DNA from 3 places in the Halobacillus sp. B29 genome. Region 2 is predicted to be linked to each of the others. Evidence: a T-box and tRNA genes for the amino acid it is inferred to sense, from the RefSeq annotation. Region 2 holds a T-box; the other regions hold tRNA genes.

Evidence for each region. A T-box is a leader RNA that pairs with one kind of tRNA and senses whether it is charged. The one in region 2 lies ahead of argS (arginine--tRNA ligase), so its partner is inferred to be a tRNA-Arg.
Region 1: it has a tRNA-Arg gene. The T-box ahead of argS (arginine--tRNA ligase) is inferred to sense a tRNA for this amino acid. The anticodon was not compared.
Region 3: it has a tRNA-Arg gene. The T-box ahead of argS (arginine--tRNA ligase) is inferred to sense a tRNA for this amino acid. The anticodon was not compared.

Annotation. Positions count from the first base shown of each region.
Region 1 is NZ_JBQQCM010000006.1:142,843-151,167, reverse strand. It holds gene gap (type I glyceraldehyde-3-phosphate dehydrogenase) at 1-590, opposite strand, end outside; gene ACTWP7_RS09745 (sugar-binding transcriptional regulator) at 626-1,654, opposite strand; gene ACTWP7_RS09740 (glutaredoxin family protein) at 1,803-2,036, opposite strand; gene ACTWP7_RS09735 (hypothetical protein) at 2,109-2,333, opposite strand; tRNA gene ACTWP7_RS09730 (tRNA-Arg) at 2,602-2,677, opposite strand; gene clpP (ATP-dependent Clp endopeptidase proteolytic subunit ClpP) at 3,248-3,871, shown strand; gene ACTWP7_RS09720 (HPr family phosphocarrier protein) at 3,961-4,215, opposite strand; gene whiA (DNA-binding protein WhiA) at 4,349-5,305, opposite strand; gene ACTWP7_RS09710 (gluconeogenesis factor YvcK family protein) at 5,341-6,294, opposite strand; gene rapZ (RNase adapter RapZ) at 6,298-7,182, opposite strand; gene ACTWP7_RS09700 (8-oxo-dGTP diphosphatase) at 7,200-7,667, opposite strand; gene trxB (thioredoxin-disulfide reductase) at 7,887-8,325, opposite strand, start outside.
Region 2 is NZ_JBQQCM010000001.1:185,327-193,651, reverse strand. It holds gene ACTWP7_RS00895 (thioredoxin family protein) at 1,156-1,485, opposite strand; gene ACTWP7_RS00890 (DUF421 domain-containing protein) at 1,573-2,184, opposite strand; T-box leader at 2,288-2,496, shown strand; gene argS (arginine--tRNA ligase) at 2,535-4,217, shown strand; gene ACTWP7_RS00880 (MDR family MFS transporter) at 4,362-5,786, shown strand; gene ACTWP7_RS00875 (hypothetical protein) at 6,092-6,319, shown strand; gene ACTWP7_RS00870 (poly-gamma-glutamate hydrolase family protein) at 7,090-7,848, shown strand; gene ACTWP7_RS00865 (TspO/MBR family protein) at 7,984-8,325, shown strand, end outside.
Region 3 is NZ_JBQQCM010000007.1:14,176-22,500, reverse strand. It holds gene ACTWP7_RS10395 (MBL fold metallo-hydrolase) at 1-601, opposite strand, end outside; gene ACTWP7_RS10390 (deoxynucleoside kinase) at 714-1,397, opposite strand; gene ACTWP7_RS10385 (deoxynucleoside kinase) at 1,394-2,035, opposite strand; tRNA gene ACTWP7_RS10380 (tRNA-Arg) at 2,275-2,347, shown strand; gene ACTWP7_RS10375 (ATP-binding cassette domain-containing protein) at 2,654-3,283, opposite strand; gene modB (molybdate ABC transporter permease subunit) at 3,299-3,976, opposite strand; gene modA (molybdate ABC transporter substrate-binding protein) at 3,997-4,764, opposite strand; gene ACTWP7_RS10360 (M50 family metallopeptidase) at 4,866-5,522, shown strand; gene ACTWP7_RS10355 (YjcZ family sporulation protein) at 5,699-5,803, shown strand; gene ACTWP7_RS10350 (hypothetical protein) at 5,910-6,164, shown strand; gene ACTWP7_RS10345 (hypothetical protein) at 6,204-6,398, opposite strand; gene aldA (aldehyde dehydrogenase) at 6,533-7,984, shown strand; gene ACTWP7_RS10335 (aminoglycoside N(3)-acetyltransferase) at 8,019-8,325, opposite strand, start outside.

The DNA.
Region 1 (8,325 bases), on a different contig from region 2:
CGGCGATAGTCTTTATGAGGCAGGTCAAGAATTTGCTGATCATTCGTGTAAGAGTGAACAGTCGTCATCATACCGCGTTTAAGACCGAATTTTTGATCCAGTACTTTTGCATATGGTGCCAGGCAGTTTGTTGTGCAGGAAGCATTAGAAATGACATGGTGAGAATCTTTGTCATATTGATCTTCGTTAACACCCATTACTACTGTAAGGTCTTCTTGTTTTGCCGGTGCGGAAATGATTACTTTCTTAGCGCCTGCATCCAAGTGTTTTTTAGCATCGTCACGCTGAGTGAAACGGCCTGTAGATTCGATTACCACATCTACACCAAGGTCGCCCCATCCAAGCTGAGCTGGATCTTTTTCGGAAAGAACTTTAACTTCTTTACCGCCAACGATGAGGTTATCCCCGTTTGTTGTAACTTCTTCATCAAGAGTACCATGAACCGTGTCATACTGAAGCAGGTGCGCAAGCATGTTAGCATCTGTCAAGTCGTTCACTGCTACTACTTCTACGCTTTCATTTTTCAAAGCAGCACGATAAACGTTACGTCCAATACGGCCAAAACCGTTAATACCAATTCTTACAGTCATGTAAAATTCCTCCTTGGATTCTATGCATAATATATTTAAAGGGAAATTCCCCTTATTAACTCTTTCGCCGCACCTTCATCGGTGATAAGAACATTACTCTGTCCCGGCTTAAAATAGGAAGCAATAGCCTGGGCTTTTGAACGCCCTCCAGCTACGGCAATCACATGCTCTGCATGCTTTAGATCTTCTAACTGAAGCCCAACCGTTCTAACTTTATGAACGATTTCACCTTTTTGATTAAAGTAATAACCAAAGGCTTCTCCCACGGCTTCGCGACTTTTAATGAGGCGCAATTGTTCTGCAGAAGTTTTCCTTCTTTCAGCCATCATTACAGCATCCCCTACACCGTGGATAATAATTCCTGCTTTTCGGATAATCTCGAGTACTTCCTTGATAGAGGGTTCTTCAATAATGGTCTTATAAGAATCTTCACTTAAAGGATCAGGTACATAAAGTAAGCGATAATTCCCTTTGGCTTTTTTAGCCATTTCAGCGCAAATGGTATTCGCCTGATTTTCTACTCTTTCCCCAAGACCTCCGCGTGCAGGTACGTAGAGACATTTATCTGCATCTTGAAAAGGTGTCATCATTTCAGCTACTGCCGCCATAGTCGTACCACCAGTAATGCCGATGGTTTGGCAGGGGATCAGCTGGTCTTTTAAATAATTGACGCAAGCTTTTCCCATTTCACTTTTCACCCAGTCGAGGTTATCACTATCACCAGGAACAACCACAGCATAGTCTAGGTTTAATTTATCCTTTAATTGCTTTTCTAAAACCTTTATCCCTGTAACTTCTTTAATGAATTCAGCTAATTGCTCCAGAATGTTTTGACCTTCATAGGTCAAATGCATTCCGCGGGAGGTAATCTCTACAGAGCCTTGCTTGTTTAAGAAGTCCACTTCACTGCGAACAGTACGCTCTGCTAACTCTACGTTTTCCGCTAGAGCGCGACGTCCCACAGGCTGCATGATCTGGATGTAATACAAAAGTTTATAGCGCTGCTGCATTACATCAACCACTTCGGGAAAAAGTTTTTTTTGTAAGTCAATTAAGTCTCGCATGGAAAAGCTCCTTATGTTAAAAACCATCGATTGGGCCGGATAACGTCCCGGGTAGTCATATTATGTCCCGCGTGGAGCAAAAAACATCTCTTTCACTTGTAATATTAACAGTGAGAATGTGAAGGCGCAAGCAGAAGTGAGTGAATTTTTAATGTAAGCGTTCTTCTATAGCTGTATAGGTAATAGAGCGATAGTCTAATTCATCTCCATTAACTTCAAGTACAGGAACTTCGAATAAATACTTTCTCATCAATTCATCATTTTGCTCAATATCAATTTCTTGCACTACAATTTGATATTCCCCGGAGAACAGTTCAACTAAACTGCTGATCTCTTCACAAAGCGGACACCTTTGCTTTGAATATAGGATTATTTTATTCACAGTTCTCCTCCTTTTTGGCTCATCTTATTATGTTATCCCACTTATTATACATAAATAAAGAGCATGCACTAATCAGGATGCATGCTCTTCATTATCATAAACGCCATTATCTATTTTCAATTTTCTCTTCTGTAAAAACTCGGTTAATTCTTCGTAGGCATTATTCTTAGGTGTTCGCTTCAACGACTCATAATTAAAAGATAGTTTTTGCTGCTGCTGCATATCGAACACGTGAATCCGTCTGTCCTCAGAAATTTGCTCAGTCGACAACATTTTATAACGGATTAATTTTGTCATAAATACCCCTTTTCTTTGGCAAAAGCGTCAAGAAACGGCAACTACATGAAATAATAATAACACAGAATACAAAATAAAAGAATTACATTGACATAACAATCAACTTACGGACCTCCGCATATATTTGTTTCACAATTGTTAAAGTTATCAGCTCTTAAAACTTGCCAAACGTTACTATTATATCAACATAACAAAAAACACTCACAACACAAAACACGCTTTCCCGAAAGAAAAGCGTGTTCTGTGTATAACTGTTTCATTATAGTAGCGCGCCCGAGAGGATTCGAACCTCCGACAGACGTAGAACCGGAATCTACCGCTCTATCCAACTGAGCTACGGGCGCAAATCGACATGCAATTTATATTATATGAAGAACAGATGAATATTGCAAGGGTTTTTTATTATGTGACTACAGCAACTTATAAATCAAGTCAAGACTTGCAATCAGCCCGATCTACTAAGGTGATAATTTAAAGAAGCTGCTAAGTTATTTCAACTCCACCATAAAAGGCTTCGTGCAATTTCTATTATACAAGTCCTACAATCATTCAATAAAACCCCTGCTGATGAGGTATAGTGAAGATGAGCCATATGAAATGATTTCCCCTAAGTTCGTTTCGCTATATCACTTTCACCACCAACTTCTGTTAACCACAGTCTTAAACTAATCGGGCTTTTGCGTAATAACGTAATAAGCCTCTTATGAATAATCAACAAAAAACTTTAGCAAAGCTTAAAAAATATATACTTCCGTTTAACTGAGCATGTATTTATAAAAAACATCTTCTATTAGTAATAAAAACCATACACTCTACGTTTATCCAAAATTTTTTAGGGAATGATGGTATAAGGAATTCTACGAAAAAGGTCGATCGTTTTTGTTTGACCTTTATTGACCTTAATTGTATGATAAATGTATTCCATCATAACTAGTGATGATAAGGAGGAAATCACAATGAACTTAGTACCTACAGTTATTGAACAAACAAACCGAGGAGAGCGTGCTTACGACATATACTCCCGTCTATTGAAAGACCGGATTATTATGCTTGGCAGCCCGATCGACGATAACATTTCCAACTCCATTGTAGCTCAATTGCTATTCTTGGCTGCTGACGATCCGGACAAAGATATTTCACTATATATTAATTCACCTGGTGGTTCTATCACATCCGGTATGGCTATTTATGATACGATGCAGTTTATCAAACCAAACGTGTCTACCATCTGCACAGGTATGGCAGCTTCAATGGGTGCTTTCCTGCTAAACGCTGGTGAACCAGGCAAGCGTTATGCCCTTCCAAATAGTGAGGTTATGATCCACCAGCCTCTAGGCGGCACACAAGGTCAGGCTTCTGATATTGAAATTCATGCTAAACGTATTATTAAAATGCGCGAGAAATTGAACAAAATTCTTTCAGAACGTACAGGTCAGCCTTATGAAGTGATCGAACGTGATACTGATCGTGATAACTTCATGTCTGCCCACGAAGCTGTAGATTATGGATTGATCGACAAAGTAATGGAGAAATCTTAATCTAATAATTATCCGCTGTGTAAAATACACAGCGGATTTTTTTATGAGCTTATTTAAATTTTTAAGTTCATTCTTTCACAAATACAGGTTTACTTTTCCTTCACAAATTCGTGAAGTTGTTCCATTGCAGTTTCCTCATCAGAACCATCTGCAATCAATTTAATACTTTCACCCGTTCCCACTGCAAGACTCATTAGACCCATAATGCTTTTGGCATTTACCCGCTTGTTTTCTTTCTCAATAAATATATCACTGCTGAAGCGATTAGCATGTTGAACAAATTGAGCGGCCGGCCTTGCCTGTAACCCTGTTTCCAGTTCAATCTTAATATTCCGTTCTATCAATGAATTCTCTCCTCCTTTACTCTCTTATTCCACCACCGAAAACGCATTCATAAAAACCGAAAGAAAACGCTCCCGATCAATGAAAGCGTTTTTAATTATAGTTCATTATAGCATGAATTAAAGTGGAGAAACATTAATTTCTTGTGTTTTCTGTGACTTCTCCTCTTCGAACTTTTTCAGCAAATTCATCTATTTTACGCAACCGGTGGTTGATGCCAGATTTACTTATCGCGGCTCCTGAAACATATTCCCCAAGTTCTTTTAAAGAAACATCCTGATGTTGTAAACGCAAAGAGGCAATTTCCTGAAGCTTGTCGGGTAAAGCTTCCAGACCGACGGTGCGCTTAATAAATTTAATATTCTCTACCTGTCGGAATGCCGCTCCTATCGTTTTATTTAAATTAGCTGTTTCACAATTCACTAGACGATTGACAGAATTCCTCATATCTCTAACGATCCGTACATCTTCGAATTTAAATAGTGCTTGATGAGCTCCAATATTACTAATTAGTTCAGTAATTTTATCGGCTTCTTTCAGATACGTAATAAACCCTTTTTTTCTTACTAAGGTACGAGCGTGCAGACCAAAACTATTCATCAGCTGACACAACGCTTCGTTGTGTTCCTCATCAGAAGAATAAATTTCAAGGTGATAGGAGGAGGTTTCTGGATTATTGACCGAACCACCTGCTAAAAATGCCCCTCTAAGGTAGGCACGCTTGCAGCACGTATCATTTAAATACTTTTTGGGAATTTCCGGATTAATGGACAGTGGACCTTTCAGGATTTCCAGGTCATGCAGCACCTGCTCAGCCTTTTCAGAAAGACGTACAATGTACACATTGTTTTTTTTCAAGCGCATTTTTTTGCGAACCAGCAATTCTACTGGATAAGGGTACAATTTTTTTATTAACATATACGTTCTTCTTGCTATGGCTGCATTTTCCGTTTGGATATCCAATATATAATGACGGTTGGAAAAAGAAAAAGTCCCGTTCATTCTAATTAATGCCGCTAATTCTGATTCCATACAGCAAGCATCTGCTTCTACGTTGGTCAGTTCTTTTTTTATCTCTGATGCAAATGACACAGCTGGACACCTCCCTCTGGCAGAAAGCCCCTCCGTTAAAGCATCGAATGCAATAATTGAGTAAGCTTATCTGTATCATGCCGCAACATGGCTTGACTTTCATCTATAATATCTTCTTCCACTACTTCAATTCCCATGGACTTAATACGCTCTATGTCATAAATAACCGGTTCAGCATTTTCTTTCGCGTAGGCTTTCTTTACTTTTTGTTCAATCGGCTGATTGTGAACCACGATTGAGTTAATGACGTCTTGACCAATGTGATCAAATAACGCCTTCAAGTGGTCTCCAGCGGTGTATCCTGAGGTTTCCCCTTCTTGGGTCATAACATTACAGACATACGTAACTTTTGCTTTCGTATCCCTTAAAGCCTGACCAATTTCAGGAATAATAATATTAGGAAGAATACTTGTATATAGGCTCCCAGGTGCGATCACAATTAAATCCGCTTCCTTAATTGCACGAACAGCTTCCGGAAGTGGCTGAACAGGTGTAGGACTTACAAACACCTTTTTAATTTTTTTCTGTTGTCTAGGAATGCTCGATTCTCCTGTAACAATGGTGCCGTCTTCCATTTCTGCATGTAAATTCATGGAGTGATTCGCAATTGGATAAATGTGGCCTCTTACGTTTAAAACACGAGAAATTTCTTTAATTCCCTGATAAAAATCTCCTGTCATGGATGCAAGAGCAGCAAGAAGCAAATTACCCATGGAATGACCAGACAACCCGTTTCCATCTGCAAAACGGTGCTGGAAAAGATCCAGAAGCATCGGCTCAGCATCTGATAAGGCAGCAACTACATTTCGAATATCTCCCGGTGCCGGTATAGCCATTTCGTTACGAAGTTTTCCCGAGCTGCCTCCATCATCTGCTACGGTTACAATGGCAGATAAGTCAATAGGCAGATTTTTAAGTCCCCGAAGAAGTACAGGAAGGCCTGTGCCTCCGCCTATAACCACGACTCGGGGTGTGGCTGTATGATCCATCCTCTACAAACCCTTCCTTTTATCAATATCTCTATGGGTCACGTGTGTAACGTAATCATTAGAGAAATACTCTGATAAATATTCTGCCAGTGCCACAGAACGGTGCTGACCGCCCGTACAGCCTATGGCTATAACCAACTGGCTTTTACCTTCCCGTTTATATTGCGGAAGCATAAATTGTAGTAAATCTTTAAGCTTCTCGAGGAACTTCTGCGTATCTGACCACTTGAAAACATATGAAGAAACTTCTGTAGTAAGACCAGTAAGCGGCCGCATGTGTTCTACGTAGTGGGGATTAGGCAGAAAACGAACGTCAAACATCAGATCGGCATCAATCGGCACACCATATTTAAAGCCGAATGAGACCATTTGGACAGAAAATACCTGTTGCTCACGCTGGCGATAGCTTTCCACAATGCGTTCACGAAGTTCTTTTGGTTTTAGAGAAGTCGTATCAATTAAAGTTTGTGCACGTCCGCGTAACTCATCAAGCATTTCACGTTCTTTACGAATCCCTTCCAGTGGAAGTCCTTCTTTCGCTAAAGGATGAGATCGACGGGTCTCTTTATAGCGTGAGACGAGCGCTTGATCTTCAGCATCCAGAAATAAAATCTGCTCGTGGATCCAGTCTTCTTTACCGAGCCGGTCTAATGAATCAAAAAGAGAATCAAAAAATTCCCGACCTCTTAAATCCATGACTAGTGCAACACTTTGAATGTTATTTGTAGAATCCTTCATCAGTTCCAGAAATTTAGGAAGCAAGGCTGGCGGCAGGTTGTCCACACAAAAAAAACCGAGATCTTCAAAGCTTTGAACAGCCACGGTTTTCCCTGCCCCTGACATTCCGGTAATAATCACTAACTGAGTATTGTTCGCTTCTTCTTGCATCCTCGATCGCTCCTCATTTAGTCAGGTCGTGACGGATCCATATCCTTATCAATCAGCTGGAAATCCGTCGTATATACAAATGTCCCATAAATTTGATCATCGCTATTTAAGATGTGTTTAAATATATGGCGGTCTCCCTCAGCCATTGGTTTACCGAGCACCTCATCTACAGGCACCCATTCGAGTTCGCCTTCCTCACTCGTCTCAAGGAGATTTCCAGAAGCAGAGGTGCAGTGAAAAGTGAACATCATCCATTCTTGAACTGTTTTTTCACCTTCACGCATAACAAAAGTAAACGATCCTCTTAATTCCGGCTCTTTAATTTCAAGTCCTGTTTCTTCCTTAAATTCACGGATAGCTGAATCTTTAATATTTTCTCCGTTCTCCATTTTACCACCAGGCGCTACATACCAGCCCCTTCTCGGTTTTTTTAACATTAATATGGAGTCATTCATTCTTAAAATACAATTGGCTACACGTTGCAACTTACAGTCACCTCATTTTCCTTCTAGAGGACATCATCCCTCATTATACAATGAATATGTCAGAAGCTACAATATTATAATTCGATGCAAAAAAAACCACAGGTGATAAGCACCTGTGTTTAATAGAGATATCTAATAAAAGGGGGGTCAATTAATCCACTACATTGTAACTTATTTTTATGTCATAGGTGTTACAGCACAGTTAATTTACAGTAATTTTTAGTTGACCATTTTCAGCTCTTCTAATAGGTTCTCAATATAATGCTGAGCAGATTGTGCAGCAATACTGCCATCACCTGTAGCTGTTACGATTTGACGCAGTTCTTTTTCACGGATATCCCCTGCAGCAAACACACCCGGCACTTTCGTTTCCATTTTTTCATCTGTTTCGATATAGCCTTGCTCATTCGTGACGCCGAGGCTTTCAAATGGCTTACTTAATGGTATAAGACCAATATAAATGAACGTACCATTTGTATTAAATTCATACTCTTGATTTGTTTTCTTATTGTGAAGGGTGACGCTGCCTACTTTACCATCCTGTTCATTAATGGAAGTCACAACGGTGTCCCAAATGAAATCAATCTTATCATTATCAAAAGCACGATCCTGAAGAATTTTTTGAGCGCGAAGCTCATCGCGGCGGTGTACAATCGTC
Region 2 (8,325 bases):
GCGAGATATTTTCGTCTCATCGCTTCTCATCGCAAATAATGGCTTCTCACAGCTGTATTTGCGAACTGATTTTTTAAGAATTCCCATATAAAACCCAATAATATGAATTAGTGAAATATTCTAAAAACTTATCAGGGCAAGGGTTATAGCTTTTTCATTAACTCTGTTAAATCTCTGTATTGCTTGGTCCAGGTAAGCTCCCGTTTGTGGAAGACTAAGTTTCGAGATATTGGTTATGAGGAAGGTCCTGCGGGGGACGATTTCGCTTTCCGGCCCTGCACGACGCAGGGTCGTTCGACGTTGCCACAGGACTTGGCGATCCTAGTCGAACTTCTTATATGTGGTAAGCTTCCTCGGGCTTCACAGCCTTCCGGGATCTTACCGATCATGTTCATCCTGTTCTTACACTTTATTTTGTCTTATTCAAATATCAGAACATAAACGACATGGAGAGCTATCCAGCTCCAGCACCTAGCGTCTAGTGAGACTTCCCTCACTTCTGTACGATAAGGCAACATCGAATCGCTCCGCTCTTCGTGTTTTCTTTATCTCCGCCAGCTCAGTCCAGTCCATACGACGCTGACCAAGGTGCTTCCGCTTTTAACCTAGGAGTCTTCATCTTCCCCCTCCGGCCCTAGCCAGATCAGAAACTCAAAACCCTTTAGACATCAACGAGTGAATGAGAAAAATGCATGTGCTCATGAGGCTGTTCTTATGCTATAACGATGTGAAATAGCCTGTCATAAAAGCATTTAGGACCGATTAAAAAGGAGAGCATTCTCTCTTATAAAAGTGTCAGTTATTCTTATTGGGCTGGGTTGGTGGGGAAATGACGAGACTCCCATGGGAGAAGGAACTAGGTGAGATCCCGCAGGGAGTGAAACGAGCGAGGAAGCTCACCGTTCCCCCATAGGAAAGCGAGTTATTTCCACACCAGCCCTTATCCACATATCGTAACGGACCCGAATTATCTCGAAACTTAGTCTTACAGTATCCGGCTCTTTAGTGGAGTATCTTGTATCAGATATTATCTACAACGTTTAATGGAACCTTTTCAAAAGACAGCCCCCTTCTCTTCCTTCCTAAGAGTGTTTCAATAAATTCGCACAAAAAAACTTACGGGCTTATGGGGCCCGTAAGTTTATAATTTTCTGCTTAAGATTCGTTAATAAAATGATTATACTTCACCAGCTGCTGATTCAGTTCTCCAAGTGGTACGAAGCGTGCCTTTCTAAACAGCTCCTTACCTTCAGAGAAAACAAGAACTGCCGGAACAGAGAACACAGAGAACTGTCCGGCTGCTTCAGGTACTTCGCTTGCGTCCACATGGACAGATGATATGCCAGGGTATTCCTCCAGCAACTCCTCGACCTGTGGTTTTAACGAGTGGCAGACGGAGCAATTCGGTTGTGATATATAAACAAGTGACAATCGTTCACGATTAATAAACGATTGAATAGATTCTAATGAATGTAAGGAATTCAAATAACTCACCTCTAATTAAACTTGTTTCTATTGTACCAAGATTTAACCAGAGTTTCTTTCATTCTGCCTATGTGTTAAAAAACGCTTTTACTGCAGGCGGTCCGGAATATCCTTCTGGTTTTTTTTCGTTTCAACTTCCTGAAAAATGTTTGCTGATTGTGCTGTCTGCGGTGTCTGGTAAGCCGTATTCGATCCTAACAGGTTCTTTAAAGCCATTAATTCTTTCCGTACTTCTTCTACGTCCTGTTTGGTAGCTGGTTTATAATTTTCTTTCAGTTCTATACCAATCTGACCATTAGGTTCGAGGGTCGCTGATTTTACGTCCTGAATTGAGGTAACGCTTTGCTGTCTTAATTTCATTTCCAACTGATCAACGGTCAGCCGCATTTTTTTTAAGTTCTGATCATTTAATTGACCGTTTACAATCACCGGCTTAGATTTTCCTGTTAGAAATTTTTCCATAAAGTCGAATTTCACTTGCATAAATTCCATAGCAATTAATGTTAGTACAAGCACTCCACCTACGCCGAAGGTAACCCACACATTTTTCCCGGCCACCGGCTGGATCAACAGAGACCCGATTGCGATCATAATGACGGTCTGGGACAGCGTCATTTGAGATATCGATTTGCGTCCTGCAATTCTAAGGATGATCGTACCTACGATGATAATCAGTATGGCTTTCCAAATCCAGTCCATAACACACACCTCATTTCCCTGATATTTTTCCCATACCATCCATTGTTATTCCATAATTATCTTGCAAATCAATCCTACATCCGCTATACTTTTCTAAAATTATTTAAATTCCAGGAAAAAAGAGAGTAGCTTATGTGAAAGGTCAAGCGATTCAGGGATGGTGCGAGCCTGAACCTAGCTCCGTAAGTGAACCGGACTTTTGAGAAGCCTGCCTGAATGAAGTAGGGATGGGCCGGGGCAGTCCCCGTTAACAATATCGAGTGGCTTTATAGCTATAAGAGTGGTACCGCGAGTTTAAACCTCGTCTCTTTCAGGAGACGAGTTTTTTTTAATTGAAGGAGGAATTATAAATGGAAAAGCACATTCTGGCTCTACAGCTATCCCATCTTCTAGGTGAACAGTTTTCAAGAGAATGGGTGTACGACAAAATTGAAATTCCTAAACAACCGCATTTAGGGGATTTAGCCTTTCCCTGTTTTTCATTGGCTTCTTTCTTTAAAAGAAATCCCAAAGAGATCGCTTCTCAGCTGGCACCGCAGCTCAAACATGATCTATTCGCAAAAGTTCAAACAGCAGGCGGGTATATTAACATTTTTCTAAATCAGGCTTTTGTGACGGAGCAAACCATGAAGCAGGTACTTACCGATCCATCCTCTTATGGAAGCCACTCCATTGGCACAGATAAAACGGTCGTATTGGATATGTCTGCACCGAATATCGCTAAACCTTTTTCTATGGGACACCTCCGCTCTACTGTTATAGGAAGTGCTCTCTCTAATCTGGCTAAAAAATGCGGTTATACTACCGTGAAAATTAACTACATAGGAGATTATGGCACGCAGTTCGGAAAGCTTCTTGCTGCTTACCAGCACTGGGGCAATGATGAGAAGGTACGAGAGAATCCCTTAAAGGAACTTACGAAAATTTATGTCCATTTTCATCAGGCCTCAAAAGACGATCCTTCCTTAATTGAAGAAGGAAGGGAATGGTTTAAGAAACTGGAGCAGCAGGACGAAGAAGCACTAAAGCTGTGGAAATGGTTTAAAGCTGTATCCCTTGAAGAATTCGATAAGGTTTATGAACTTCTCGGTATTGAGTTCGATCTGACTCGAGGAGAAGCTTACTACAATGACAAAATGGACAAAACGGTGAAGCTGTTGCAGGAAAAACAACTGCTTGAAGAATCTAAAGGTGCCCAAGTGGTTCGTCTTGATAAAGAAGGGCTTCCTCCCTGCCTGATCCAGAAAAGCAATGGAACATCCATTTATGCGACAAGAGACTTAACGGCTGCTATTGATCGTTATCAGACATATAAATTTGAAGAAGCTCTCTATGTTGTAGGACATGAACAATCGTTACATTTTGAGCAAGTGAAGCATGTATTACGCAAACTTGACTTTGACTGGGCAGATCAACTTAAGCATATATCTTTTGGTATGGTGCTCACAGATGGAAAGAAAATGTCCACCCGTCAAGGGAAAACGATCCTGCTTGAGGAAGTACTGAACGAAGCTATACAACAAGCTGCCTCCAACATTGAAGAGAAAAATCCCGAATTACAAAACAAGGAGGAAATTGCGAAACAAGTCGGTGTTGGAGCCGTGATCTTCCACGACCTAAAGCACGATCGCCGCAATGATATAGAGTTCTCGCTTGAAGCCATGCTGACTTTTGAAGGAAATACTGCTCCTTACCTGCAGTATGCTTATGTCAGAGGACGCTCACTGCTAGAAAAAGGAGGATTTCACATAGAAACAGCAGACGCTTCTCTCAAAGAAGAATCTGCCTGGCCACTTGTGAAATGGGTCCGCCATTATCCAGAGATGGTTTTTAAAGCCAATACAAATCATGATCCTTCCATTATCGCTAAATACCTGCTTGAGCTAACGAAGGCTTTTAATAAGTATTATGCGGACACAAAAATCTTACAGAATGACCAGCAGAATGCTCGTTTAACCCTTATTTACGTCTTTACCGTTGTTCTAAAAGACGGGCTCAGTCTGCTAGGTATTGAGGCTCCTGAACATATGTAGGTGTAAAGTACTTTTACTATCGCTCCCCCATTTCTTCCTTTATAATAATAGGTTGTGACTGCTAAAAAAGGAGGCTTACTTGTGGACGATAAAACCAAATATGAATTTTTAGCCGACGATCCTGACTTTAATGTAAAACCCGTTATGATTTCACTGATTATTGGGGCGTTCTTTGCTATTTTAAATGAAACGCTTTTGAATATTGCTTTGACGACATTAATGGAACAATTTAATATTACCGCTCCTGTGGTACAGTGGATGGTTACCGGCTTTATGCTGGTGATGGGAATACTGATTCCTGTATCCGCCCTGCTGCTTCAAACGTTTACCACGAGACAAATGTTTCTTGGGACGATGACTATTTTTACGATTGGGACTTTAATCTGTGCTGCTGCTCCTTCGTTTGGTGTTCTGCTTGCTGGCAGACTGCTGCAGGCAGTTGGAACAGGATTATTAATTCCGATTATATTTAACACTTTCCTGCTGCTATTTCCACCAGAACGCCGCGGGGCGATTATGGGTATGATTGGACTTGTCATTATGTTTGCGCCTGCGATTGGTCCAACGTTATCAGGAATTATCGTAGAGTATTTAGGATGGAGATATTTGTTCATTACCGTTATTCCATTTGCTCTATTCTCAATTGCATTCGCGTATAAGTTTTTAAAAAATGTAGGAGAAGTTACGAAGCCTAAAGTCGATATACTTTCCATTGTACTTTCCACTGTCGGATTTGGCGGGATTGTACTTGGGTTTAGTTCGGCTGGAGAAGGAGAAGCGAGTTTCCTTGATCCCCAGGTGCTGGCCATGATTATAGCGGGGGCTGTATCCCTCATCTTCTTTTCAATTCGCCAGCTGAAACTTGAAGAACCGCTTCTTGACGTACGTGTATTCCAATATCCCATGTTCACCATTGGTCTTGTGTTATTCATCATTGTAATGGTTTCGATGTTTTCCTCCGAAATCATTCTGCCGATGTATATGCAGGGACCACTCGCTCTCCCTGCTGCAACAGCTGGACTTATTCTGCTGCCAGGAGCTTTATTGAATGGTCTCATGTCTCCAGTAATGGGAAAACTTTTTGATAAGTTTGGTCCGAGACTGCTGATTATCCCAGCGACAGCTATCCTGATGGGAACCATGTTTTCCTTGAGCCAAGTGAGTATGGATACACCCATTTGGCGGATCGTACTTAGCTACCTATTACTCATGCTCTCCATATCGGCCGTTATGATGCCAGCTCAGACGAACGGATTGAATCAGCTTCCTAAACGTCTTTATCCTCACGGTACGGCAATTATGAATACTCTACAGCCCGTATCCGGTGCTGTAGGAGTTGCTGTGTTCATCAGTCTGATGACTACGAGAGAGGAAAGCTATTTAAACAATGCACAAAATCCTGAATCTGAAACGGTCATGAGCCAAGCACTTGTCGCCGGTGTTGAACTGGTTTACTTTATTGCCTTTTCTTTAGCTGCTATCGGATTTCTCGTTTCCCTTTTCGTTAAACGGGCAAAACAGACAGAGCACGAAACACCTGGAGAACACGAGGCAGCTGTAGAACATTAAGGACCTAAGCGAATCCCCATCCGTCTGCCTGATGGGGATTCATTATGATAACCAGGGTAAACCTCCCTGCAGATCATTCCTCTCTCAAAGACCTATATTCAGAATACGTGTATTAGAACAAAAAGGATTCTTTAGATTTAAAAGAGACGTTCACGGAAATGATTCTAGCATCATAAAAGATGAAGATAATCCTTCGTGCGTGTAAGGATCCAGTATGAAAGCATACTGGAGAGCGTGAATGTTTCGCGGCAAACTTCATCATAATTTATAATAGGAGTAAGTATGAGTGATAGGAGCGGATATCTATGTACCCGATTTATTATGCAGTGGTGATCATCGTTTCCATCATAGCCCTTGTCAGCACAATCATGATTGCTAAGGAAATGACCAAACAGGAGAAGAAAAGCTCTTCCAAAAATGAAACAGATAGTCTGAAAAACGAAACTAATAATTCGAGCATACCTATGCTTACGGTTATTTATTCCATTACTTTTGTCCTCTCTATTATTCTCATCTGGATTTTTATCTTATAGCACAGAAGATAAGGAACTCTTCCTCCTCAGGAAGGTTCCTGTTTTTATGTAAGTTATTTAACCTTGTCCAAACGTTTCAATCATTGTTATTCGTAAGCTCTGTTAAGCGCAGTTGTGGATTTTTTTAGAAAAGGTTTATTACGCAATAGGGCCGTTTAGTTGAAAACTCAGTTTCGAGATATTGGTTTGCCGTGAAGGTCCTGCGGGGGACGATTTCGCTTTCCGTGCGCATGTGCTGAGCCTCCTCAAGCTTCGCTTTCCGGGGTCTCACCGATCATGTTTATCCCACAGGAGTCTTCATCGTCCCCCTCCGGACCTTACTGAAATGAGAGGATCGGCCCCCCTACAACATCACCTGCGTGATGAGGAATTAGACCATTAGATTTTCTACCTATTTCAGGGTGTATTAACTCTCAATAGCCTGTCATAAAAGCATTTAATCCAGATTAAGTAGGAGAATCTTTCTCTTCTAGAAGGGACCGTGCACAAGAAATCGTTGGGTTGGTGGGGAAATGGCGAGACTCCCGTGGGAGAAGGATCTAGGTGAGACCCCACAAGGAGTGAAACGACTGAGGAGGCTCACCAGTTCCCCCACAGGAAAGCGAGTTATTTCCCCACCAACCCTTATCCATCTATCGTAACGGACCCATTTATCTCGAAACTGAGTCTTCAAGTAATGGGAGCTTTTCTGTAAGATCAACACTGCGATTTAACAGATCCTATTCGTAAGGGTCATTAATAATTTGAACATTTCAGAGAGAGTGATTCCCATGTTTAAAACTAAATTGATCATTGGAGCGGTTACGCTGGCTGCTTCTGCGGCTGCCATCACCCTGCTGCTTCAAAATAACATCTTTAGCAGAAGCTTTTCTTCCGTAGAGTGTCCAGCAGAAGGTGATCGATTCTGCACATTCACGGAGTTAAGTGACGTATACGAAGAAAGTGAGGATTGGGAAATCAAAAAACGCCAATCTCCAAATAGCCGTGTACTCGTAAGTGCCATTCACGGAGGAGGAATTGAGCAGGTAACTTCACAGCTGGCAGATGCTGTTGCTGGGAAAGAATACAGTTTTTATACCTTTAAGGGAAAGCTTAGTTCCGGAAATTTTAATAATTTACATATAAGTTCTGTCAATTTTGATGAACCACAGGCTCTTTCTATGGCGAACGAAGCTTCGGTCCATATTTCTATCCATGGGGCTGTAGGGGAAACGAAAAGAACACTACTAGGTGGATTAAACGAGAATTTGAGAGGCTTAATTTCTGAACATTTAGAATCAAGGGGCTTCCGTGTTAAGGAAGCCCCTGAGCACCTGGACGGCGACCATCCAAAAAATATTGTGAATCAAACTAAATCCGGAGAGGGCGTTCAATTGGAACTAACACGAGCGCAAAGAAAAGCATTTTTTGAAAATGGAACGATTAGCTACAGTTCCAGAAATGATGCTACTAATCAAACCGAAGCCTTTACACACTACATAACAGCCATACGTGCGGCATTAAAAGAGTACAAAGAGAAAAATCTTTAATCAGGCATCGTTGCGATTCCTTCTTCCTGTCATTTAATCCAAATTGGCACATACACTGTACTAGCTCCAAGCTGTACTGCCCCAGACGATTGAACAGCAGCAAGATTAACATCACAGAGTAAAGGAGATCATCACATGAGACTGCTTGCTTTTAAGTTGATTAATTTAGCCAGCTTTATGTATCTGCTCACCGCCTCCTTCTTCTTATCACAAAATTTCATGCAGCCATCTACCGACAATGTATATGTTATGCCGGCCCCGTTTGCCTTTTCTATTTGGTTCGTTATTTACTTACTTCTTTTCATCTTTCTAATGAAATCATTCTTTGCAAATGAAGAGCTTAATCGTGTCATTGGTCATATCGGGTTATGGTTTCCATTAAGTATGTTCCTATCCGGGACTACGGTAATGGTAGGAACCACTCCATCGTTACTGTTCATTACTTTATCGTTGCTTACCTTATGTGTGGTATATACG
Region 3 (8,325 bases), on a different contig from region 2:
CTTTAAACAAATATTCCTGTTTTACCGTAACAAAGGCGTCTCCGACAATCAGGGAACGATCCTTTTCACGAAAGAGCGATACATGACCTTCCGTATGACCTGGCGTATGCAACCATTTCCACTCGGACATATAGGGAATGGTGCCATCTGTAGGGAGTGGATGAACGTGTTCTCCTAAATCAATCCCTTCGTTAGGGAATATACGAGACATTTTTGCGACCATCCCTCCGTCTACACTTGTGTCTGGTTCTGGATAGTCTTTTTTACCAGTGAGATAAGGCATTTCTAATTCATGCGCATATACAGGAACTTCCCAATAATCCACCAGCTTTTCTACAGCTCCCACATGATCAAAGTGTCCATGCGTTAGAATAATGGCTTTAGGTGCAGCCCGTTCTCCATATAAATCTTCAGCCGCAGAAATAATATCATCGGCGGATTTTGGCATACCGGCATCAACCAGTACCCAATCTTTAGGATGATTAAGATCTCCAACAAAACATACATTTACCACTTGGATGGGCAGGCAGTGGATATCTGCAGCTACAGGCTGCTCTGTTCCACTAGCCACGGATGTAACGGGAATGAATCGATCTTTCATGGAATGTATTCTCCTTTCTATATGGATGTGTTTTCCCATATATTACCTGATCCACACGTCCATAAGGCATGAAAAAAAGCCTGAAGAGATTTGAATCTCTTCAGGCTTTTGTTTAGGTGAGTAAGTGGCTGGAACGCCATTTGCGGGATTGCTGGATAAAGTGTCCTATCTTTTCCATAACCGGTTCAATACTGTTTTCATCATTCAACACATCATAGTCCGCAATATTCAGTCGAAGAACTGGGCAGGAATTGAAATTCTCAATCCAATTCTCATAACGTTTGAACATTTCCTCCCAATATTCGACAGGTGTTTCCTGTTCCATTGGACGTCCTCGCTCTTTAATTCGATCGACAACGTCATCAAATGATCCTTCAAGATAAATTAATAAGTCCGGATGAGGGAAATAGGGAGTCATGACCATGGCATCGAATAAATTCTTGTACGTTTGGTAATCTATTTCAGACATCGTTCCTTTTTCATAATGCATACGGGCAAAAATTCCTGTATCTTCATAAATCGAACGATCTTGAATGAATCCACCGCCATATTCAAAGATTTTTTTCTGCTCTTTAAAGCGTTCAGCTAAAAAGTAAATCTGTAAATGGAAGCTCCAACGTTCAAAATCATGATAAAACTTATCAAGATAAGGATTGGTTTCTACTTTTTCAAAAGAAGTACGAAAATTAAGGGCATCAGCTAATGCATTGGTCATGGTAGATTTTCCTACCCCGACTGTGCCTGCAATTGTAATGACGCTGTCATGTGGTATTCCATAGCGTTCACGTGCGTTCATTTAATAACTTCTCCTTTATTTAAGTGCTGCTCTACAAGTTCAACAATATAATTTAAATCATCCTGATGTTTTACGAAATCAATATCATCGCCATTCAATCGAATGACAGGGATATCAGGATGAGCCGCTTCAAAGTGATTCATGAAGTCCTCATAGTCCCTGGATAACTGCTCTAAATAAGAGGGTTGAATATTAGCTTCAACATCTCTGTTCCGCATACGAATACGATCTAACAGGGTATCAAGACCAGCATGCAGATAAACAATGATATTCGGACGCGGCATATCGTGCGTTAATATGTCAAAAATCTGAGAGTACTTTTGGAATTGATCTTCTCTTAAAGTACGTCGTGCAAAAATCATATTTTTAGAAATATGATAATCGGCTATAACGGGCTTCTCTAACTGCAAATACTTCCGTTCGATATCCTCCAGCTGCTTGAACCGATTGCATAAGAAGAACATCTCGGTTTGGAAGCTCCATTCTTCAATATTGTCGTAAAATTTGCCTAAAAACGGATTCTCCTCAACGATTTCCTTGAGCAAATGAAAATCAAACTGGGAGGCGAGCTTTTTAGACAGAGACGTTTTCCCAACACCAATGGGCCCTTCAACCGCAATGAAAGGTATATGTCCCATCTCTTCTCCTCCTTCAAACTCAATTAAGAAAAGCACGCACACCCTATCGAATCTTTTCAAACTATAGAGAAAAGCGACCTGGGGGAACGGCTTATAATGATAACTATCCTGAGCGTTCAGACAGACAAACTATATTTTATCATATCCGTAGAGTTGAAGTAACAGGAAGGAAGGAATTTGAGAAGAATTCACTTTTCATTCAAGCCAATGTTTTGTATAATATTACATGTACGCTTTTTGCCCCCGTAGCTCAGGGGATAGAGCATCGGTTTCCTAAACCGTGTGCCGCAGGTTCGAATCCTGCCGGGGGCATTATTATCGTAACTGAAAAGACCCGTCATCCTTCCATGGATGCCGGGTCTTTTCTTGTACAAAAAAACCGCAGATTTACCTGCAGAAATGGTGGAGGAGGAGTAAGCCATTTGCTCTTATTGTTAACAAATTACAATCCTAGATTCAATATAAACAAACTTTGGAAAAGTTATACAAAAATAAAGACGTTAGAACAGAGTTCCAACGCCCGAGAGAGACAATACTTTAATCTACAGGTATTTAAAGAAGTATATGTCTTGTGAATTTATCATAACATATTATTTAAAAATAATAAAAAATGATTCCTTACCAAAATTCGTCTGGAGATCCTAGATTACCCTGATCAATGGGAAGGATCCGGTCTCCTAGTTTTCTAGCTTCCTCTTCCTCATGAGTTACGAGGATGATAGGGATTTGCCACCTGCTATGAAGGCGGAGTAGTTCCTGGTGGCACTGATCCTTCGTTTGTCGATCCAGAGAAGAAAATGGCTCATCCAGTAGCAAAGCCCTGGGCTTAGTAGCAAGAGCGCGGACTAAGGCAACTCGCTGCTTTTCTCCACCTGATATTTGATGAGGGTAGCTTGTCATCAAATGTTGAATACCAACTACTTCAGTTAATTGCTGGACTAATTCATCATCATTGGAACCATATTGGATGTTCTTTTGGACAGTCATATGAGGAAACAGAGCATAATTCTGAAACAAGTAGCCAATACGCCGTTTTTGAACCGGAACTTTAGATCTTCCGTCGAACAGCTTCTCTCCGTTCAGCTCAATATGGCCTTCATCCGGGTGACTCAGACCAGCGATACAGTTAAGAGTGGTCGTTTTTCCAGAGCCTGAGGGGCCAAATAAAATGATAATCTCGTTTTGAAAAGAAGCCTTAATATCAAGCAGGTATTGATTTAGTCGTTTTTGAAAATTAAGCTTTAGCATCTATAAGAACTCCCACTATGATTTACTTTTGAATGAAAGGATGTTGCGCTTAGTCCACCAATTCAGCCATAAGGTAGAACTAAAGCCCAGGGCTACAATAATAAGAACCCACATTTTTGCCTGCTCCATCCGTCCAGCTTCAACCGCGAAATAGATGGCTAACGGAATGGTATCCGTCTGGCCTGGAATATATCCTGCAATCATTAAGGTAGCCCCGAATTCTCCAAGTGCCCGGGCAAAGGAAAGAACCGTTCCGGCCAGCAGTCCCGGCCATGCCAAAGGAAAGGATATCGTAAAGAAAACCTTCAGCCTGGAAGCCCCCATCGTTAAAGCCGCATTCTCTACGTTTGAATCATAATTTTGAAACGCAGCCGAAGCGCTCTGATACATAAGAGGAAATGAAACCACCACTGCAGCAATAACAGCCCCTATCCAGGAGAAAACAACTTGAACACCAAACCAGTCCATTAGCCATTTACCCAGTATTCCATTTTTCCCAAATAGATAAAGCAGGCCGAAACCTACTACGGTGGGTGGTAGAACAAGTGGTAGTAAAAATACAGATTCTAGAATACTTTTCCCGGGAAATAAATTCCTGGAAATGACTCGTGCAAGTATAACCCCGACTATAAAAACAAGCAGGGTGGCGATGGCTGCAATTTTTAAAGATAAGAATAGAGGAGAATAGCTCATAGTCAACATTCACTTCCTGCTTACGATTGAAATCCGTGTTTTTTCATAATCTCTTTTGCTTCTTTCATACTGAGAAAGTTTAAAAAATCAGTGGCTTCTTGCTTGTGCGTACTGTCTGATAAAATAGCCCCTGGGTACACGATCGGTTTATGTAATTCAGGATCGATTTCTGTCAGCACTCTAACCTGGTCTGATATTTTAGCATCACTTCTGTAGACAATTCCATAAGATACATTCCCGGATGCTACATAGGTTAAGACTTGGCGTACATCACTGGCAAAAACCAGTTGCTCTTCGATTACCTCCCAAAGATGAATCTTTTGGAGGGCCTGTTTCGTATAAGAACCAGCAGGAACACTTTCGGGTTCTCCCACTGCTATTTGTGCTTCAGGTGGAAGATTCGCTAAAGTTTGCAAGGATGTTAATTCGTTATTGCTTTTCGATCCGATTATAACGAGAAGGTTAGAAGTGAAGTTCCGGCGAGTTGCAGCTTCAATCTGCTTATCAGCTTCAAGCTGGTCCATCCACTTTTGATTAGCAGACAAGTACAAGTCCACAGGCGCTCCTTGTTCGATTTGACGGGCCAGTTTGCCGGAACTGGCAAAATTTAATTGAATGCTAACGTTATGAGTACTTTCATATGTATCGATTAGTTCTTTCATGACGTCTGTTAAACTGGAAGCTGCTGAAATAGTCAAGCTCTTTTTCTCTTCTGAAGAAGCAGAACAGCCGGCGAATGGTACAATTATAATGAGGAAGGCAAGTAAACGTAACAGCTTTATTTGCATCTTTTCTGCCTCCTTATCGTGGTTTCCGCTATAGAACATTATATCGCTCGAGAAAAGTGAAGTACAAAGAAAAGATATTACGAAAAGAAAGGATTTCACCAATGAAAACACAAATTATTCTTGGACTCATCGTGGCTTTGTTACTAACTCAAATGCCTATAGTTGGAAAGTACTTTGCGATTCTGAACACAATGATTCACGAAAGTGGTCATTCGTTAACGGCCCTCATTACGGGAGGCGAGGTGCGCAGAATTTCTTTGCTTCCTAACACTTCTGGCACCACATTGACGGGGCATTCGTCATGGATCAGTCATTTCCTAACCAGTATTTCAGGTTATGTCTTTGCTTCTTTTTTTGCATTCCTCTTTTTTTATTTAATTTCCAAGGGTCAGTATAAGTGGATGATTTATATTCTTCTTGCTTTCTTAGCGGTTAATCTAGTCTTTTGGGTGCGAAATGGTTACGGACTCTTCTGGGTCATTACTTTCGGGGCAGGATTTATCTGGCTGTTGCGAAGTGGTAACCAGACCTTTATTGAATATGTGCTCGTATTTTTAGCATCCCTTGTTTTTGTAGAAGCGGTGACAAGCGCTTTTGAGATTATGTGGATTAGTTTCGTGTCCCCTATGCAGGCTGGTGACGCTGCCAACTTAGCACGTGCTACAAAATTTATACCTGCACCCTTATGGGGAATGGCTTTCTTTGCCCAGTCTTTATACTTTGCCTGGCTCGGAATAAGACGATTTTTCCCTATATAATGAGTAAAGGCTATAAAAGAAACCTTCCATTTATTTAGAGTATTTTTCGATTTTTAAGGTGGACGGTTACTTAATTTGGGCTAACAGAGCCCAAAAATAAAAAACTCCGCTCCTGCCCTGTCATCCCTTCCGGAACTGAATATGGTAGTAAAGTAAGCAAGAGAGGAGGGAATGAAATGAGCGGAGGATACGGTGGCGGTTTCGCCCTACTAGTAGTATTGTTCATCCTTTTGGTTATCATTGGTGCATCTTATGTAGGTGGCCGTGGTTACGGGTATTAAAATAATAGGCGGGAATCTCTCCCGCTTTGTACATATAATGGAAAGTTTGTCGGGGAGTGCACGGGGGTATCGTAAAATAGAATAAGTTCATGGAGGAATCCCGCATATGAATCTAAAAGATCGTTTAATTACCAATGGTTTTGATCACATTGATATCCTTCTCGTGGAAGATGAAGGTGATCAAACCACTGTACCCGATATAACTTTGCATAAGGTGAATGATCTCGAGTACAAGCTTTATCTGCAACCGGAGACCATACAGTATCACTTAGACAACGAATACCCTTACTTTGAAGCGGTACAAAACAGCGGGGAAGAGGGGAAGAAAACAGTGAAAGGTTACATACTGGAGTGGAAATAAAGTCCTGTATTTCAGGGCTTTTTTTAATGGAAAATTAGCTTACCCTTTACGTTTTGACTGCTTTATACGTTCTTTACGGTCTGCATAGCCTCCAATAATGAGGAATATTCCAGACACGAATAAAACCATGGATACCAACGGATCTTGAATCGTGAACAGTAAAATAATAGATGCGATGATGTTGCCAATACCTACAAGTCCTAGAATGATAAACATTTGATTTTGTTTTTTCATTGTTTTCCTTCCTTTCTTATCGCTCAGGGTTCATACCCCTTTTACTAAACCTTCAAGGATAACATATCTGCTTGTTTATAATTTGTAAACAGGTGGAATGCATTGGATAAATACCGAATCAGGAGGTTATCATCTTGCAGACACATCAATTATATATTAATGGTCAATATATAGAATCTGAAGGCAATGAATGGATTAAAGTTCTTAATCCAGCAACCGAACAAGTTATTTCTCAAATACCTAAAGGCACTAAAAATGATGTAGAGAGTGCCGTAAGCGCTGCTGCTGGTGCTCAAAAAGAGTGGGAACTTACCCCAAATATCGAACGAGGAAAGATTGTACGAAAGCTTGGCGATCAAATCGAAGAAAATCGCGAGAAATTCATTGATCTTTTACAGGAAGAGCAAGGAAAAGATTATGAACTGGCCAGCGGAGAAATTGATTTAGCGATAGATTATTTCCGTTATATGTCCGAATGGGCGAGAAGAATTGAAGGGGACGTCGTTCCAAGTGACCGTCCGAATGAAAATATATTCATTTATAAAAAACCTATCGGGGTGGTAGCCGGGATTGTACCTTGGAATTTCCCTATGTTTATTTTGGCAAGGAAAGTAGCTACCGCTCTTGTGACAGGCTGTACAATTGTACTGAAGCCGAGTCAGCAGACCCCGAACACAGCTATGGAATTTACAAAAATCATTGATGGCATGGAAGAAATACCAAAAGGCGTATATAACTTGATTACAGGCACAGGATCAGAAATCGGTAATACGTTAGCGTCTCACAAAAATGTACACATGATCTCGATGACCGGAAGCGTTGGGGCCGGTACGAAGGTCATGGAAGCAGCCGCTCAAAATATTACCAAGGTCAATCTTGAGCTAGGTGGCAAAGCGCCTGCTATTGTAACGGCCAATGCAGATCTTGATATTGCTGTAGAAAGCATTCTGACTTCAAGACTTGCCAATAATGGTCAGGCATGTACGAACGCCGAACGAGTTTATGTGCACGAAAGTAAAGCAGAAGAGTTAATTGAACAGCTTAAAAGTAAATTTGAATCCTGCACACTCGCCAACCCTCGTGAGAATAAAGATGCTGATGTAGGTCCACTTGTGAGCCAGGATCGTCTGGAAGAAGTGGAAAGTATGGTAAAACAAGCCGTAGACGAAGGTGCAAAAGTGGAAACTGGCGGCGAACGCGGCGATCAGGATCAAGGCTATTTTTATAAACCAACGATATTAACCAATGTCACGCATGACATGACGATTATGCAGGAAGAAATATTTGGTCCGGTTATTCCAATCACTACCTTCAACACACTCGATGAGGCTATCGAAAAAGGAAATGATACGGAATATGGTCTATCCTCTTCCGTCTACACTGATGATTTAAATGAAGCTATGCGCGTAGTCAATGAACTGAAATTCGGCGAAACGTATGTGAACCGTGAGAACTTTGAAGAAGTGCAAGGGTATCACGCAGGTATGCGTAAGTCAGGCCTTGGCGGGGCTGATGGAAAACATGGAATGGAAGACTTCCTTGTCACGCAGGTCGCTTATATGCAATATAAAAATGATAAAAAATAAAAAACGAAAGGGTGCCGGAGTCGGCACCCTTTTTTTAATGATCTTTCTTTTTCAACCACTCTGCGGCATAATCCACCGCTTCAGGCATGGAAAACAATTTGGAGTGAGCCTGTCCAATTTTTCCGGTAACAACCATTCTTTCTTTCTCAAAGTGCTCTCCTATCTCTTCAAATGAATCATCATCAAACTCAATATCTTTATAAACAGTCCATTTTGCAGCCTCTTCTACTTGAAGAGGAGCTCCATTTTCTTTCAGTTTACGAGTACCTGACCGGTATTCTGATAAATGAAAACAGGTATTGGTGTCATAACCTGTACCTAATAAAAGCACCTTTGCATCT